DNA from 3 places in the Tardiphaga sp. OK246 genome. Region 3 is predicted to be linked to each of the others. Evidence: riboswitches for the same ligand, from Rfam matches in the RefSeq annotation. Region 3 holds a riboswitch; each other region holds the start of a gene.
The links. A riboswitch is a leader RNA that binds a small molecule or an ion and turns the genes downstream of it on or off. The one in region 3 is predicted to bind cobalamin.
Positions count from the first base shown of each region.

Region 1: linked by a shared signal. The riboswitch ahead of CHC01_RS01880 (ribonucleoside-diphosphate reductase subunit alpha) and the one ahead of CHC01_RS16325 (DUF1636 family protein) in region 3 are both predicted to bind cobalamin.
Region 2: linked by a shared signal. The riboswitch ahead of metE (5-methyltetrahydropteroyltriglutamate--homocysteine S-methyltransferase) and the one ahead of CHC01_RS16325 (DUF1636 family protein) in region 3 are both predicted to bind cobalamin.

Region 1 covers NZ_FZOX01000001.1:385,994-392,123, reverse strand. The annotation lists gene CHC01_RS01900 (glycosyltransferase family 87 protein) at 1-763, shown strand, start outside; gene CHC01_RS01895 (HD domain-containing protein) at 735-1,376, opposite strand; gene CHC01_RS01890 (GlxA family transcriptional regulator) at 1,549-2,508, shown strand; gene CHC01_RS01885 (hypothetical protein) at 2,515-2,700, opposite strand; cobalamin riboswitch at 2,889-3,103, shown strand; gene CHC01_RS01880 (ribonucleoside-diphosphate reductase subunit alpha) at 3,223-6,130, shown strand, end outside.
Region 2 covers NZ_FZOX01000002.1:975,654-981,783, reverse strand. The annotation lists gene CHC01_RS12035 (hypothetical protein) at 1-55, opposite strand, end outside; gene surE (5'/3'-nucleotidase SurE) at 48-815, shown strand; gene CHC01_RS12025 (response regulator) at 843-1,220, opposite strand; gene CHC01_RS12020 (protein-L-isoaspartate(D-aspartate) O-methyltransferase) at 1,512-2,162, shown strand; gene CHC01_RS12015 (M23 family metallopeptidase) at 2,270-3,673, shown strand; cobalamin riboswitch at 3,842-4,053, shown strand; gene metE (5-methyltetrahydropteroyltriglutamate--homocysteine S-methyltransferase) at 4,158-6,130, shown strand, end outside.
Region 3 covers NZ_FZOX01000003.1:709,042-715,171, forward strand. The annotation lists gene cobN (cobaltochelatase subunit CobN) at 1-900, opposite strand, end outside; gene cobW (cobalamin biosynthesis protein CobW) at 916-1,929, opposite strand; gene cobU (bifunctional adenosylcobinamide kinase/adenosylcobinamide-phosphate guanylyltransferase) at 1,930-2,460, opposite strand; gene CHC01_RS16325 (DUF1636 family protein) at 2,457-2,906, opposite strand; cobalamin riboswitch at 3,016-3,206, opposite strand; gene cobT (nicotinate-nucleotide--dimethylbenzimidazole phosphoribosyltransferase) at 3,306-4,361, shown strand; gene cobS (adenosylcobinamide-GDP ribazoletransferase) at 4,362-5,126, shown strand; gene CHC01_RS16340 (tyrosine phosphatase family protein) at 5,119-5,655, opposite strand; gene CHC01_RS16345 (putative bifunctional diguanylate cyclase/phosphodiesterase) at 5,901-6,130, shown strand, end outside.

The DNA of each region.
Region 1 (6,130 bases), on a different contig from region 3:
ACTGGCTGCGGCTTTTCCGGTGGTGATGACCAACGGCCTTGTCGGGCAGAATGGATTTCTGACCGCGGCGCTGATCGGCGGGATGCTGGTGCTGCTGCCGACCCGGCCGATCCTGTCGGGGATCTGTCTGGGCCTGCTCAGCTACAAGCCGCAGTACGGATTTCTGTTTCCGCTGATGCTGATCGCGGCGTCACAATGGAAGGCGTTTGTCAGCGCAGGTATCACAACAGTGCTGCTGGCCGCGGTGTCGTGGCTCGCTTTCGGCACCGAGAGCTGGCAGGCCTTTATCCACTGGATGCCGATGTTCTCGCAGGCCTTCCTTACCGAAGGCCGCGCGCCATGGGGCAAGATGCAGAGCATCTTCGCACTGGTGCGCTATTTCGACGGCAGCGAGCCGCTGGCCTGGACGTTCCAGTGGATCATGATTGGTGCCGTCGTAGCGGTGCTGGTGCCGTTGTGGCGCAGCAGCGTGCGCTATGAACTGAAAGCCGCTGCGCTGGCAGTCGGCGCCTTGCTCACGACGCCCTACCTTTTCCTGTACGACGTGATGGTGCTTGCGATTGCCATCGGCTTCATCGCCCGTATCGGTCTCGCGGAAGGCTTTCGCCGTCACGAACTGCCGGTGCTCGGTCTCGCTGCTGCGCTGCTGATCGCCTATCCATTTCTCGGCGCTCCCACGGGCTTTGGCGCAACGCTGCTGGTGGCAGCGTTGATCGCCATGCGCGTGCGGGAGTCTATTCGCTCCACGCCGAGTTCAGGATGATGCTGCAGAAATTCCCGCGTTTGTAGGTGGGGTCGCGGAGGTCGAGCACGTCAGCCTTGACGTTGCCGAAGGTGGTCTCCGGCTTGTGGATCGTCCCTGCAGCGAACGCATCGATGATCCCGTTCTTGAAGTCATGGTCGCGCGGATGGCAGGCACACACTTCGTGGCGCTGATGTGCCGTGAAGGCGTCGTACTCAAGACCCAGCACATCCATCTCGACACCAGCCGTGACGAGCGCCACCACGGGCCGCTTGTGCTTGGGAATGCCCGGTGTCGTGTGAAGCGCGATGGCGTCCCAGACATCGTCGATGTCGCGCTCATCGATCCTGTGGCTGCGCAGAAAGTCCGCCGCAGCATTCGCGCCATCGACTTCGAAACGTTCATCCTTGCTCGCATAGGGCGCCTGTAAGCCCATGTCGTGAAACATCGCGCCGACATAAAGTAACTCGGAATCGACTTTGAGACCCTTGCGCTGTCCGGCGAGCGCGCCGAACAGGAAAACCCGATTGGAATGATGATACAGAAGATCGCTTTCGGTGTCGCGCACCAGCTGATCGACCTGGCGAGCGAGGGCGCTGTCAGGGACTTTGATGCCGGCAATGGTCTTGCTCATGAGATGCTCCTTGCGGGGGTGTTGTGATGCATCCGTTGTCGCCGGCGGGCGGTGTCCTCGCAATCGCGCCGCGCCCTGCAAAGCTGCCATTCGCCCGTGATTTCCCGCCGCAAGACGACTATCTATTCAGAATGACTTGGGCCTGTCCTCGCCGTCGGAATGAAGCATCACCATGAAGACCGTTGCTCTTGCGATCTTTCCGGGCGTCCAGTCGCTGGACGTAGCCGGTCCGCTTGATGTGTTCATGGAGGCCAATGGCTTCGTTGCACCGGGCGACGGCTACGACATTACACTTGTCGCTGCAGACTGCGCGCCGCTGCGTGCATCGAACGGTTTGCGGATATCCGCCGATCTGGCGTTCAGTGATGCGAACAAGCCCTGGGATCTGGTGCTGGTGGCCGGCGGGCCAGGGCTGCCGACGGCGGAGGCGGATCCGCAGCTCACAGAGTGGCTTGCCAATGCGGCGCTCCAGGCGGGGCGTTATGGTTCGGTGTGCACCGGGGCATTCGCGCTCGGCCATGCAGGCTTGCTCGACGACAAGACGGTGACGACGCACTGGCAGAATGCGCCGCTATTGGCGTTGCGTTTCCCCAAAGCGCATGTGGAGTTCGATCGCATCTATAGCCGCGATGGCGCGCTGGTGACGTCGGCCGGCGTCACCGCAGGGATCGATCTCGGTCTCGCACTGGTCCAGGAAGATCATGGCGCGGATGTTGCGCTGGCCGTAGCCAAGCGTCTGGTTGTGGTGGCGCAGCGCCAGGGTGGCCAGTCGCAATTCAGTCCCTATCTGGTACCGCCGGCCGAGCCGGATTCACCGATTGCGCGAGTCCATGCTCATGTGATGGCCCATCTGCGTGACGCGCACAGCGTGGATGAACTGGCCGATGTGGCGGGCATGAGCGCCCGCACCTTTGCGCGGACATTCAAGCAGGAAACAAAGATGACGCCGGCAGATTTTGTCGAGGGCGCCCGGATCGACACGGCGCGTAACCGTCTCGAAGGCAGCGATCTGCCGCTCAAGGTGGTGGCTTATGAATCCGGTTTCACCACCGCCGAACATATGCGTCAGGTCTTCGTGCGACGGCTGGGTCTGACGCCCAGCCAGTATCGGGCCAGCTTTCGCGCGGTCTGATTCTGCTCAGGCGAGTTGCAGTGAAGAAACCGGATCGCTCGCAGGAAAGCTGTCCATCAGCGCTTCGTTCAGCATCTCGTCGAGTCGGCGCCGGGCGATCTGCTCCGTCGTCTCGAACGCCGTGAGCGCGCCTGCGTGCTCCACGAAAGCGTTGAACTCGGTTCTCTCAGTGCTCGTTGCCAGGTTCCGCATGGCATCCTCCATCGATTGATGTGGCTCTTCTGCGCCTCACGGTCCTTTCGGACAACGAATCGCATCGTGCAGAAACCGCCAACGATCCCGCGGTTTCCGCCACGCAAGCGGTTGTCCACTGAACCAACAGCCCTACCGAATTTGTTGCGTTCGGCTCAATGCCCGCTTGACACTTCGCCGCGGGTCACACCAAATGTAGACGTCACGGTCCGCCCTGTCGCAAGACTTGGTGGCTAAGAGGGAAGCCGGTAAAGACGCTGTTTTGCGTCATATTCCGGCGCTGCCCCCGCAACTGTAAGCAGTGAGTCTGTTTCGATTGAAGTCACTGATGCGCAAGCATCGGGAAGGCTGAAACAGACATTGACCTGCGAGCCAGGAGACCTGCCGCGACACCAGAACGTCCATGGGCGGGGTGTCCCAGCGGTCGCTTGCAGGCAATGCCGGCGGATCTCCGCCGTGTATTTTGCAGCGTCCTTTCGGCCCCAGCCCCCATTGCTTGATGCATCACACGGGGTCTTGCCGATGCCTACTTCATCTTCTGTTTTGTCCAACGGACGCGATGCGGCTCATGCGCCGCTGATTCAACTGTCGCCGGAAACGCTCGCTGCGCCTGCGCGCGAACCCTCGATGCAGATCATCCGGCGCAACGGCACGGTGTCGTCCTTCGACGGCAGCAAGATTTCCGTCGCGATGACCAAAGCCTTTCTGGCCGTCGAGGGCCACACGGCAGCGGCGTCGCGCCGCGTCCATGAGGCGGTGGAACAACTGACCGGCGAAGTCGTGGCTGCATTGACGCGCCGCGTCGGTGAAGGCCGGACCTTCCATATCGAGGACGTCCAGGATCAGGTCGAACTGGCGCTGATGCGCAGCGAGCACCACAAGGTGGCCCGCGCCTATGTGCTGTACCGCGAGGAGCGCGCTCGCACCCGCGCCGAGGAACTGGCCGCCAAGCCCGCGCTGGTTTCCACCGCACCGGTGCTGCACGTCACGCTCGCCAACGGCACGCGCGCCCCGCTCGATTCGGCGCGTCTCGCGCTGATCGTCAACGAGGCCTGCGCCGGCCTTGATGGCGTCGATGCCGCCCCGGTGCTCGAGGAAACCCGCCGCAATCTCTATGACGGCATCACGCTGGATGAACTGGCACTGGCTGGCATCATGGCCGCGCGCACGCTGGTGGAGCAGGAGCCGAACTACACCTTTGTCAGCGCCCGCCTGCTGCTCGATAAACTGCGCACGGAAGTCCTGTCCTTCGTTCATGGCAGCCCGACCCACGCGTCGCAGGCTGACATGACCACGCGCTACGCCGAATATTTCGGCGCCTATATCAAGACCGGCATTGCGGCCGAGCTGCTCGATCCCGAACTCGCGCGCTTCGATCTCAAGCGAATCGCTGCCGCGCTGAGGCCGGAAGGCGATCTCCAGTTCCAGTTCCTGGGCCTGCAAACGCTCTATGACCGCTACTTCCTGCATGTGCAGGGCAATCGCATCGAACTGCCGCAGGCCTTCTTCATGCGCGTTGCCATGGGCCTCGCGCTGCGCGAGATCGACCGCGAAGCCCGCGCGATCGAATTCTACAACCTGCTGTCGTCGTTCGACTTCATGGCCTCGACGCCGACACTGTTCAATTCCGGCACGCTGCGGCCGCAGCTGTCGTCCTGCTTCCTCACGACGGTGGCCGACGATCTCGACGGCATCTTTAAGTCGGTGAAGGACAACGCACTGCTGGCGAAATATTCCGGCGGTCTCGGCAATGACTGGACGCGCGTGCGCGGTCTCGGCGCGCATATCAAGGGTACCAATGGCGAGAGCCAGGGCGTGGTGCCATTCCTGAAGGTCGCCAACGATACGGCCATCGCCGTCAATCAGGGCGGCAAGCGCAAGGGCGCGGTCTGCGCCTATCTCGAGACCTGGCACATCGACATCGAAGAATTCCTCGATCTCCGCAAGAACACCGGCGACGACCGCCGCCGCACGCACGATATGAACACCGCCAACTGGGTGCCAGACCTGTTCATGCAGCGCGTCGAGGCCGATGGCGAATGGACGCTGTTCTCGCCCGACGAAACGCCGGAGCTGCACGACCTCTATGGCAAGCCCTTTGCCGAGCGCTATGCGGCCTATGAGGAGAAGGCTGCGCGCGGCGAGATCCGCGTGTTCAAGAAGGTGCGCGCAACTGACTTGTGGCGCCGCATGCTGACCATGGTGTTCGAGACCGGCCATCCCTGGATCACCTTCAAGGATCCCTGCAATCTGCGCTCGCCGCAGCAGCATGCTGGCGTGATCCATTCATCGAATCTCTGCACGGAGATCACGCTGAATACGTCCGATGATGAGGTCGCGGTCTGCAATCTCGGCTCGGTCAACCTGCTCAATCATATCGGCAAGGATGGTCTCGACCACGCGCAGCTCAAGCGTACCGTGACCACGGCGATGCGGATGCTCGACAATGTCATCGACATCAATTTCTACACCATCCCGGAAGCGCGCCGCTCGAACCTCAAGCATCGTCCGGTGGGTCTGGGTCTGATGGGCTTCCAGGATGCACTGCAGGCGCAGGGTATCGCGATGGCGTCGGATGCGGCCGTGGCGTTTGCCGACACCAGCATGGAAGCGATTGCCTTCCATTCGATCTCGGCATCGGTGGATCTTGCCGCCGAGCGCGGCCGCTATCCGTCCTTCGACGGATCGCTGTGGAGCCGCGGCATCCTGCCGATCGACTCCATCGAGATACTTGCGGAGGCCCGCGGTGGTGTGCAGATGGATCGCTCGACCACGCTCGACTGGAACGGCCTGCGTGACCGCGTGAAGTCCACCGGCATGCGCAATTCCAACGTGATGGCGATCGCGCCGACAGCGACGATCTCCAATATCTGCGGCGTCGCGCAGTCGATCGAGCCGGCCTATCAGAACCTCTATGTCAAATCGAACATGTCAGGCGATTTCACAGTGGTGAATGCCTTCCTTGTGCGCGATCTGAAAAAGAGGGGCCTGTGGGACGAGGTGATGGTCTCGGACCTGAAATATTTCGACGGCAGCGTCGGATCGATCGACCGTGTACCTGACGATCTCAAGGCGCTGTATGCGACCTCGTTCGAGATCGACAGTGCATGGTTGATCGAAGCGGCCTCGCGCCGTCAGAAGTGGATCGATCAGGCGCAGTCGCTCAACCTCTACATCGCCAATCCCTCAGGCAAGAAGCTCGATCAGCTCTATCGCCTGGCCTGGACGCTGGGGTTGAAGACGACCTACTACCTGCGCTCGCGCAGCGCCACGCATGTGGAGAAGTCAACGCTGAAGGGGACCGATGGCAAGCTCAACGCAGTCTCGGCGACGGTCGCGACAGCTAAGACGGCGGGTGCGCCGATCCTGGTTCAGTCCTCCGTCACTGCGCTGGAGTTGAATGTCGCGATGGCATGCTCGATCGACAACC
Region 2 (6,130 bases), on a different contig from region 3:
AACCGGTGCCGGCCAGCGGCCCTCCCGATCGAAAAGGCACCTCACGAATGCGCATTCTCTGCACCAATGACGACGGCATTCACGCCCCCGGCCTGAAGATCATCGAGCAGATCGCCAAGGAATTGTCCGATGATGTCTGGGTGGTGGCGCCCGAGCTCGATCAGTCCGGTGTGTCGCATTCATTGTCGCTGAACGATCCGTTGCGACTGCGCGAAGTCGGCCCGCGGCACTATGCCGTGCGCGGCACGCCGACCGACTGTGTCATTATGGGCGCGCGTCATATTCTGAAAGACAAGCAGCCCGATCTCGTATTGTCCGGCGTCAACAAGGGCCGCAACGTTGCCGAGGACGTGGTCTATTCCGGTACCATCGCCGGTGCGCTCGAGGGCACCATTCTCGGCATTCCGTCGGTGGCGTTGAGCCAGGAATTCTCGATGGAAACGCGTCACAATCCGCAATGGGAGACCGCACTGAAATTCGGACCTGACGTGCTGCGCAAGGTCATCAAGGCGAGCGTGCCGAAGAACACCGTCATCAACGTCAACTTCCCGGCCTGCGCGGCCGACGAGGTGAAAGGTGTCGTCGTCACCCGTCAGGGCAAGCGCAATCAGGGCTTTCTGCGCGTCGATGAGCGGCGGGATGGCCGCAACAATCCGTATTTCTGGATCGGTTTCGAGCGCATCGTCGCCGCGGAAGCCCCGCTGGAGGGTACCGATCTCGCAGCGCTTGCCGCGCGCTATGTCTCCGTCACGCCGCTGCGTCTCGATCGCACGGATGATGTATTCTCCGAAGCGCTGACCAAGGCGCTCGGCTGAGATTTCGAGATAGGCGAGGGTGCTCGCCTAGACCGCGACGCCCTTGAGCGTCGTCGACAGCACCTGCGCCAGCGTTTCCATCTGGAACGGCTTCTGCAGCGTCGGGCGGTCGCGAAATTCTTCCGGCAGGCCTTGCGCGCCGTAACCAGTCGCGAAGATGAACGGGCGGTTGCGCGATGCGATCACCTCGGCGACCGGCGAAATCACCTTGCCGTTGACGTTGACGTCGAGGATCGCAATGTCGAATTTGGCAGTACCAGCCAGTTTGATCGCTTCGTTGATGTCACCGGCTTCGGCGGCCACGCTGTAGCCGAGTTCCTCGAGCATATCGGCGACCATCATGCGGATCATGACCTCGTCTTCGACCAGGAAGACGGAGCCGCCCGGCGGGTTCGTTGCAGTCATGGCCGGTTTCCTTGCCCCAATCCTCTGAACAAAATCGCAAATTCCCGGGTTGAACGCAATCTCGACGCATTGCCATTTTCGTGACCCAAAGACGCAGTCGCGTGTTCGGTACCAGATAGAGCAAGATCAGGATTTCAGCGCCCCGCCCATAACAGGCTGGTATGTTGCTGGTTCCGCGTGCGGAACAATAAAAGTTGTCGTTAGGCTATCCCGGTTCCGATCGCAGAAATACATCAATCTATCTTTGCTAGATCGAGAGTGTTTCTAACCTGTGCTGCGTGAGGCATTTCCATGATTACCGTCGGACAGCCGCCTGAACAGATGACCTTTCAGCTTGGTCTGCGGCGCCGTGGGATCAGCGATCGGCTGGTGCTGCGCGCAATGGAGGATATTCCGCGTGATCGCTTCGTCGAGCCGAACGATCGCGCCCACGCCTGGCGCGATACGGCCTTGGCCATTGCCTGCGGTCAGACCATCAGCCAGCCCTTCGTGGTGGCCTATATGACCGAACAGCTGCAATTGAATGCTGGTCACCGTGTGCTGGAGGTCGGCACGGGATCGGGCTACCAGGCCGCGATCCTGTCAAAGCTTGTCCGCGACGTGCTCAGCATTGAGCGTTATCGCACGCTGGCCGATGCCGCCCGGACCCGGCTGGAGGCACTCGGTCTCCACAATATCGAGGTCATGCTCGGCGATGGCCTCAATCCGGCTGCCAATTTGGGATCGTTTGACCGGATCGTCGTGACCGCCGCAGTGGAGGAGGTGCCGGTGGCGCTGACCGATCGGCTTGAGGAGGGGGGTATTCTGCTTGCGCCGGTTGGTCCTCATAATGGTGTCCAGACCCTGGTCCGGATCCGCAAAACCGGGGATGGATTGGAGCGAAAGGAGCTCGTGGATGTACGTTTCGTGCCTGCACTTCCGGGCATCGCGCGCGAACTCTGAAAAAAGTTCGTGAACGGCTGTCACGTGTTGGTCGCAAGGTTAAAGGCTTGGTAACGGAGACGGTGTTTACTCAATTCAGTTGTTTGTTGCGTATGAGTGAGTAACCAATGTCCAGCGTTGTCGAGTTGCTTTACTCGCGCCGCGCTCCGCAGGTCGCGGTGCTGGCGCTGATGTCTATCGGTTTTGCCGGCTGCAGCGCCGACATGCAGACACGGCTATCTCAGAATCCAAATTTTGACTCAGGTCAGTCCCGTGGCTTTGGCTGGCAAGGCGAAACCACCGGCTCGGTACCGCAGCGCGCACCGCGCGCGCCGGTCGAGCGCCAGGAACTGCCACAATATCAGCGCCCGGCCTATAATCCGCAGCCGCAGTATCAATCCCAGGCTTTGCCGCCGCCGATCTCGGCGCCGCAGTCCTATCCGACAGCTCGTCCGGTTGCGTCGGCTGCTCCCGTCAGCGGGGGCGGCAACGGTATGTATACGCCGCCGCCCGCACGCGCGCCGATCGAAACCACCGGCTCCACGGCGCCGCGCTCGGTTGCAGCGACCAACGGCCTTGCCCGTGATGGCGGCACCTCGATCATCGTCGGCACCAGCGATACGCTCGATGGTCTGGCGAAGCGCTACAACGTCTCGTCGGCTGCGATCCTGCAGGCCAATGGCTACAAGGGGCCGCGCGCGCTGTCGCCCGGCCAGTCGCTGATCATTCCGCGCCAGGGCGCCGCGGCAACTCCGGCCGTTGCCGCTGCTCCGAGCAAACCTGCCGTCGGCGCGTCGACCACGCATTTCGTCAATCGCGGCGATACACTGATGAGCATCTCGCGCCGGAACAACGTGCCGGTGGCCGAACTCGCGCGCGCCAATGGTCTGGCGCCGACTGCCCAGTTGAAGCTCGGCTCCAAGATCACGGTACCCGGCGCGCGTACGGCCAATGCAGCTCCTGCAGCCGCGCCGCTCGCTGCGCCCGTCGCAGCCGTGACGGCTGCTCCGGCTGGCGCGGTCACGTCCGCTGCCGTGGCCCGTGTTGCTTCTGCCGAACCCGCACAGAAGGCCCGTCTGGCAAGTGCCACGACGACGCCTGAGGAAATCGCGCCGGAATCGCCGACTAAAGCCGCTGACGCAACCGGCGCTTTGCCGACGTTCCGTTGGCCGGTGCGCGGCCGCGTGGTCACAGGCTACGGCGCCAAGACCAATGGCAAGTCCAACGACGGCATCAACGTCGCCGTGCCGGAAGGCACGCCGATCAAGGCTGCCGAAGATGGCGTCGTTGCCTATTCTGGCAACGAGCTGAAGGGCTACGGCAATCTGGTCCTCGTTCGTCACTCCAACGGCTACGTCACCGCATATGCCCATGCGAGTGAGCTGATGGTGAAGCGTGGCGAGACCATCAAGCGCGGTCAGGTGATCGGCAAGTCCGGCCAGTCCGGTGAGGTTACTTCGCCGCAGCTTCACTTCGAAATCCGCAAGGGCTCGTCGCCGGTCGATCCGCTGCAGTTCCTCAACGGGGCGTAAGCGCAATCCACGAAGTGTAGTTCGCATTTAAGCAAGCCCGGCCTCGTGCCGGGCTTGCTGCGTTTGATCTCGGGGCTGCGGCCCACTCCAGCTCCGAAATCTTCAACGCGCTGCTGCGAGTGGGCAGCTTGCGCACGCAAGCTCGGTTGACTGCCGCGCGATGTTGCCCATATGTGAACATGTCGTGGTTCTTCGGGAAGGTTTGCCCGAAGCTAAGAGGGAAGCCGGTGAGGCGTTAAGCCAAGGCCGGAGCTGCCCCCGCAACTGTAAGCGGTGAGCCGCTGTCCATTAAAGTCACTGAGACCTGCAAAGGTTTTGGGAAGGCCGGACAGCAGCATTGACCCGCGAGCCAGGAGACCTGCCTCGACAACATAAACGTCCTCGGGCGGGGTGTCCCGGTGGTGCGGTTGCGATTCCGCGACTGCCGTCGTGGAATCCAGACGTGTCACTTTGGCCTTTTGCCCCCAATCATTGGGGTTAAGCCATGTCTACTGTGTCAAAGTCTACTTCTTCAAAATCAGCTACTTCACTTCCTGTTGCTGCATTGGGCACGCCACGGATCGGTCCGCGGCGTGAGCTCAAGATGGCGCTGGAAAGCTATTGGTCCGGTGCAATCGACGAGAATGCGCTGATCGATGTCGGCGTCGGGCTGCGTGCCGCAAATTGGGCGCGTCAGAAGTCGCTCGGGATCACGGTCATGCCGTCGAACGACTTCTCATTCTACGATCAGGTACTCGATACCAGCGTCATGGTAGGCGCCATTCCCAAAGTCTATGGCTGGAAGGGAGGAGACGTTTCCTTCGCGACCTATTTTGCCATGGCACGTGGATCACAAGGCGCCGCGCATGACGAGGCCTGTACACACGGCTCTCATGCGCGTGACACGTCGCAAGGCGCACCAGCACAGGAGATGACCAAGTGGTTTGATACCAACTACCACTTCATGGTGCCTGAACTGGCGCAGGATCAGACCTTCAGTCTCGCATCGCGCAAGCCGATCAAGGAGTACGAGGAGGCGAGATCGCTGGGTTATCAGACACGACCCGTGCTAGTCGGGCCTGTGACCTATCTGAAACTGGCCAAGAGCGCGGATGCGTCATTCGATCCGGTGACACTGCTCGACAGATTGCTGCCTGTTTACGTCGAGGTGCTCGGGGAACTAGCCGATAGCGGCGCCGAGTGGGTGCAACTGGATGAGCCATGTCTGGTGCTCGATCTCGACGCGCCGGCCCGGCAGGCGCTGCAAAAGACATATGCGGCTTTTGCCGAAGCGGTTCCGCAACTCAGGATCATGCTGAACACGTATTTTGGTGAGCTGGGCGACAACCTCGATTTGGCCCTGTCGCTTCCCGTCGCCGGGCTTCATCTCGATCTGGTCCGCGCGCAGGACCAGTTCGATGAAGTCGCTGCGAAGGCGCGGAAGGACATGATCCTCTCGCTGGGCGTGATCGATGGCCGCAATATCTGGCGATCCGATCTGTCCAGTCTGCTCGATAGTCTGGAACCCATGGTCGATCTCTTGGGGAGGGATCGCGTTGAGCTCGCGCCGTCGTGTTCGCTGCTACATGTGCCGATCGATCTCAGCCTTGAGACTGATCTCGATCCGGACGTCAAAAGCTGGCTGGCTTTTTCGATCCAGAAGATGGAAGAGCTGGCCGCACTTGGAGCAGCGCTGGCTGGCAGCCGCGCTGATGTCGCTGCAACGCTTGCCGCGTCGGATGCCGCGGCGGCTGCGCGACTGGCGTCGTCGAAGATCCACGATCTTGCGGTCGCCAAACGCGTCGCCTCTGTTGACGCGACCATGCGTCGTCGGGGCAGTGACTTTGCCACGCGCGCTGCCGAACAGCACCGACGCTTCAAACTGCCGGCATTTCCGACAACGACCATCGGCTCGTTTCCGCAGACCGCGGAAGTGAGAAACGCTCGCGGGGCCCATGTCAGGGGCACGCTCAGCGATGCTGCCTACAAGACGTTCCTGCAGAACCAGACGGCGAGGGCGGTGCGCTGGCAGGAGAATATCGGCCTCGACGTGCTGGTGCATGGCGAGTTCGAGCGCAACGACATGGTGCAGTATTTTGGTGAGCAACTTTCCGGCTTCGCCTTCACCAAGCATGGCTGGGTGCAATCCTATGGCTCCCGCTGCGTGCGGCCACCTGTGCTGTTCGGCGACGTGTCCCGGCCGCATCCGATGACCGTCGAATGGTGGCAGTACTCACAGTCGCTCACCGAACGTCCGATGAAGGCCATGCTGACAGGGCCTGTCACGATCCTGAACTGGTCGTTCGTGCGTGACGACATTCCCCGCGAAGTCGCGTGTCGCCAGATCGCGCTCGCGATACGCGATGAGGTGGCCGATCTGGAAAAGGCTGGCGCCGGTATGATCCAGATCGACGAAGCGGCACTCCGCGAAGGGCTTCCGCTGCGCAAATCGGAATGGAAGTCCTATCTCGATTGGGC
Region 3 (6,130 bases):
ATCGCGCGGCGTCAGGCCGCGAGTAGAGGCTTCCCAGCTGGCGCGCGAGATGCCGGCCTGCGCGACCTGCAGAATCGGACAGCCTGACGCCGACAACACGCCGGCATCGTCATGCGCGGTCGCAGTGGCGAAGGCCGTGGCGTTGATGATGATATCGGGCGGATAGGCCGCAAGCGCGGCGCGCAGGAAAGCCGCGGAGCGCTCATCCTTCAGGCTCGTGACGTAGAGACAGGCCGCGTTGAGGCCGCGCGCGTCGAGCGAACGACGCAATGCATCGATTGCCGCCGTATCGCCGCCGGCCACCAGCGCGCGGTAGAAGATCACGATCGCATTCGGCCGGTTATCCCCCGCCGGTTCACCCGGCCAGAAGCCGGCCGAAGGCATCGGCCGCGCAACAGGCGGCTCCTCACCATGGCCGATCAGATGTGCGGCATAGCGCAGTGCCAGCTGCGCGTTGTCGACACCGCCCTCGCTGCAATAGCGCCACAGCGCGTGCGTTTCATCGCTGCTGACAGTGCCGCGCGCGGCCAGCTCGGCATTCCAGTCCATCTCGCCGGGCAGGCAGGCGAATTTGGCACCGCGGCTCAGCGCATCGCTGCGCAGGCTTTCGACGCCATGGGGCCAATAGCTGATACCCCCGAGCATGCGCAGCACGACGATCTTCGCCTTGGCCAGCGTCCGTTCGACATAGAGATCGACCGACGCGGGATGGCCGAGCGCCAGCATATTCGTGAGCCGTACGCTCGGGAAATCGTCCGATAGCGTCGCATGCGCCGCATTGAACGCCGCCAGATCGCTGTCTGCCGCAGACAGCACGACGATATCAGCGGTGTCCTGCCCGAGATCGCGGGCGACGTCGCCGTCGTCAATGCTGCCGGAGGTATCGAGCTTCAGATGCATGCGGGTGAACCTGCGTTACCCGGCGAGTGCCTTTCGCACGGCGTCGCCGTCGAATCCCTTGAGGCCGATGACCACCAGATGCTCGGCCTGCATCACGTCCGGCCGGGCGAAGGCGAGTTCAACGCGAGCGCCAACGGCCTGCACGACGATCGGCGCAGATTTATCGGCGATGCGGGCATGGCCCTTCACACGGAGGACACCGTCGAGGCCGAGCGCGTCGCTGATGCGTGCGCGCATCGCATCGATGCTCGCAGCAGCGGTGGGTTTGACGACGATGCTGTCGAAGTCGTCATGGTCGTGTTCTTCCTCCTCGCCGTGATGACCGACGCGGGCAGCCATGTCGTCCTCGGCGGCGGCATTGAGGCCGATCAGCACCGATGGCGCGAGATCGCCCTTGGAGCGCACGATGCTGACACCGGGGCGCAACACGGCTTTCAGCTTGGCTTCGATCTCGGCGAGCTTTTCTGGAGCGACGAGATCGCTTTTCGACAAAACCACCAGATCAGCGCAAGCGAGCTGGTCCTCGAACACTTCCTCGATGGGGTCGTCGTGTTCGATGCCTTCGTCCTTGGCGCGCTGTTCGGCAACAGCGTCTTCGTCCAGCGTGACACGGCCTTCAGAGAGCGCCAGCGCGTCGACGACAGTGACGACGCCATCGACAGTGGCGCGAGTCTTCACTGCCGGCCAGGCAAAGGCCTTCAACAGCGGCTGCGGCAGCGCGAGGCCGGAGGTCTCGATGACGATGGCATCGAGTGGACGCTCGCGCGACAGCAGCTTATCCATGGTCGGCACGAAGTCGTCGGCGACGGTGCAGCAGATGCAGCCATTGGTAAGCTCGACGATATCGCCGGGCGCACAGGCCTTTGCCGCGCATTCCTCGACCAGACCGCCATCGAAACCGGCATCGCCGAACTCATTGACGATCACGGCGATGCGGCGGCCATCGGCCTGGGTCAGCAGCGAGCGCAGCAGCGTGGTCTTGCCGGCGCCGAGAAATCCGGTGAGGACGGTGACGGGAACGCGGGACATTCAATTCTCCTGGGAACGCTTGAGCCAGAGCGGAAGCCCGGCGGCAATGAAAGCAACATTCGGCACGGCGGCCGCGATGATCTGGTTGAGGCGGCCCTGCGCATCGCGAAACGCGCGGCCGAGCGGTGTCTCCGGCACGAGGCCGAGGCCAACTTCGTTGGACACGAAAACGATCGGATAGCGCGAGACATCGAGGAAGCGCACCAGACGCTTTGCCTCGATCTCCGGATCGCGCTCGGCAAACATCAGATTCGACAGCCATAGCGTCAGGCAATCCACCAGCACGACGCGGCCGACCGTCGCCTCGCGCGTCAGCGCATCGACCAGCGCCAGCGGCTCTTCCACGGTGATCCAGCCTTCGCCGCGCTGCTTGCGATGCTGCGCGATGCGGGCATGCATCTCGTCGTCACCGGCCGTTGCAGTCGCAAGATAGACTTTGGTCAGGCCGATGCCATCGACCAGCCTCTCGGCGAAAGTTGACTTGCCGGACCGCGCACCGCCCAGCACCAACGTGGTGGAGACCGCGGTCATTTCGGCGCACGCCCATCTTCAGGCGACCAACGCATCGGCGGCACGCGCGCGACCATGCCCTTGCGCAGCACCTCGGCGCGCTCGCGCCATGGCACCAGGCCGTAGTCGGCCTTCTGATAGGACTCCACGAAAGACACCAGCGCCGCGCTGCCGCTATCGGTCTGCAGATCGCCGAACAGGAACGTGTAGCCATCAGGGCTCGTCACCGCAACGGTTGCTGGCCGCTTGCAGACGCTGAGACACTGCACCGGACGCACCATCACGGCGGCATCGCCATCGCCGAGCGCGGCCTTCACCGCATCGAACATGTCCGGCCCGACGATCGTGCCGGTTTCGGCGGCCTTGCAGCTGATGCACACGCTCACGACAACGGGACCCGCCGGCACGGGGCGCGGCGGTTCGACCGAAATTTGTTCGCCAGAGATATCGGCGCTGTCGTGATCCATTACATGCTCAGTTCATGCCCTCGCGGGCCTACGAGCTTTGTTGGATCGCGCCGACAGCATGGCCGTCAGTTCGCTCCCGTCCGGTGCACCCCGCCCCGACGACGCCACCAAAGCACAGTTCGTGATGGCAGGTCTCCTGGCTTGCGAGTCACAGCCTGTTGCCGCCTTCCCAAGAATTCTGAAGAATTCCCAGTGGCACCGGCGCGGGCTCGTCGCTTACAGTTGCGGGGGCAGCGCCGGCCTCAAACCGGCTTCCCTATTCACCTTCCACGCGGAAGGACCATCGCAAAAGACGCTATCTGCCGGGTGCGCCGGGGTCAACCGCGCCGACGGACTGTCGCCCGGACCTGTTGACCTTGCAGGTCGTCTTGCGTCAGTTAGGCCGCGAAAAGGAACCCTATGTCCGCCCATTCCCAGCCCTTGTGGCAGCCGCCCGCCATTGCGCCTGTTGACCCGCAGATCGCGGCAGGAATCCGCGCTGCCATCGACGGCAAGGCCAAGCCGCTGGGATCGCTCGGACGAATCGAGGAGCTGGCATTGCAACTCGGCATGATCCGGCATCCAGGCGAACCGCGCGGTGACAATGCCGTGCTGCTGGTGTTCGCGGGGGATCACGGACTGGTGGCCGAAGGCGTGTCGCAATATCCATCGGCGGTCACGGTCGCGATGGTGATGACCTATCTGGCCGGCCGCGCCACGGCCAATGCTTTCGCCGCGGCCAATGACATCGGTGTGCGCGTGATCGACATCGGCGTCGCCGCCGAGCTGCCGGTGCACCCGAAGCTGATCGATGCAAAGGTCCGCATGGGTACGGCGAATGCCGCGCGCGAGCCAGCGATGACGGCAGAGCACGCGGCCGATGCGCTGACGCGCGGCTTCAGAATCGCCGTCGGTGAGATCAAGGCCGGCGCAGACATCATCGCGCTCGGCGAGATGGGAATTGGCAACACGGCCTCCTCGGCACTGGTGGTTCATCGACTCGCACCGGCACCCCTGAATGATTGTATCGGCGTTGGCGCCGGGCAGGATGATGCCGGCATGGCGCGCAAGCGCGCGGCGATCACGAAGGCGGCAGCGCGCAGCGACGCAACTGCGCCACTGGATGTGCTGGCCCAATTAGGCGGGCTGGAAATCGCGGGCATGGCCGGAGCGATCCTCGGCGCAGCTTCGCAACGGCGGCCGGTGATCATCGACGGCTTCATCTCCAGCGCCGCGGCATTGCTCGCCGTTCGTCTGTGCCCGGCCGCACGCGACTACTGCGTCTTCGCGCACCGTTCGGCTGAACGCGGCCACGACATCGTACTCAACGCGCTCGATGCCCAGCCGCTACTTGATCTCGGCTTGCGGCTCGGTGAAGGCACCGGCGCGCTGCTTGCGGTGCCGTTGGTCCGTGCCGCTGCGCGCATGCTGACCGATGTTGCGAGCCTCGACGACGTGCTGGCCGGAAAGATCTAGATGAGGCTGGATCCGCATCTTTTGAATGCGATCCGTTTCCTGACGGTGCTGCCGGTACCGGCAACTGTCGACGCGCAAGGGCCTGACTGGCTTGCGCGTGCAATGAAGTATTTTCCGGTGGTCGGCGCCGGCATCGGTGCTGCATCCGCAATCGTGTTTCTCGTTGTCGGCGAATTCTGGTCACCGCTGATTTCCGCCCTGCTGGCGATCACGACAAGCATCGCTCTGACCAGCGCGCTGCATGAAGACGGCCTTGCCGATACGGCCGACAGTTTCGGCGGAGGCTGGACGATCGAAAAGCGTCTTGCAATCATGAAGGACAGCCGCATCGGCACCTACGGGGCGCTCGCACTTTGCCTGGGCACGGCGCTGCGCATTGCGGCGCTCGCCATATTGCCGCTGTGGGCAGGTGCGGCAGCGCTGATCGCCGTCCACGCCGCAGCACGCGCCATGCCGGCCTTCGTGATGAACCGCCTGCCCTATAGCGGCGATACCAGTGCGATGAAGGTCACTTACGCCGAGGCGCCCGTGCGATTTGAGGAATCGTTGTTTGCACTTGGTGTGGTCGTGCTTGCAGCAATCCCGCTTGCGCTCGTCTCGGTCGCATCGCTTTTTGCGGGTCTTCTGCTCGGCGCAGCGCTCGCCGCACTGCTCGCACTCTGGTCGCGTCGACTGATCGGCGGTTACACCGGCGACGTGCTCGGTGCCGTCGAGCAACTCTTCGAGATCGGTTTTCTGCTCGGCGTCGCAGCCCTGATCAAATAGGCCAGTTCAACGGCAATCGATAAGCCTCACCTTCAAAAGCGTCCGCACCGCGGCCGATGCGTGCGATGGCTTCGACCATGCGGCCGTCGCGGCCAAGCTGTTCGTCGGCCAATTGCACCATCAATTTGTTCGGCGTCACATAAGGCGAACGTTTGCGTAGCTCATCTGCAATCGCCGCCTCATAGCCAGGATTGCGATCGCAGGCGATGGCGTAAGCCGCAGCGCTGGAACGGCTGATACCGGCCCAGCAGTGAATGAGCATCGGGCGATCAGCGATGCTGCCGCGGCCGAATTGAAGAATGGCATCCACGACGTCGGCATCGGGCGCGATCAGGTCCGACGTTGCTTCGACGATATCGTGAAAGGTTAGCTCCACATGCCGCTCACGCGCCAACCCGCTCCAGTCGCGCTCGCTCGCGGCGGGCGAAAGAAGGGTCAGCAGATCGAAGGACGGCAGCGAGTCTGCCACAGCAGCAAGGCCTCCGAGCGAACTCACATAGATCATTCGAACCCCGCTCGCTGTTGTCATGTCCTTCCTCTCACCCACCGCGAATGGACCCTCTTCAACCACATGCCGCTGCGATGTCGCTGATGCAAGGTCGGTTTCTTAATACCACCCCTGACCTTTTCGCACCTGCAGCATCGCAAATAGAAGAAAATACACCAATCAGAACAGTCGGTTACTCGCGCGAACTTTAGACAACCGAGGCAGGCCAATCTTAAAGAAGTTGCGCTAGGTATCTAACTCACGAGTGCAGAGTCCAGGACGGTACGATGCTGAACTACTTCGAAATGGCGGCATCACAGATCGGAACGATCTTCCGGGTGCCGCGCGAAAACCCCGAACTGGTAGAGGCGAAACTCGCTGCCTTCACCCGTCAGGTGCCGATGATGTATGCGCTGGTGGTCGTCAACACGACGGCACTTGCGATTACCTTTTATGGTACTGCGCCACATCTGCTTACCGTCTATCTCCCTGCTGCATTCGATGCAATCTGTGTGAT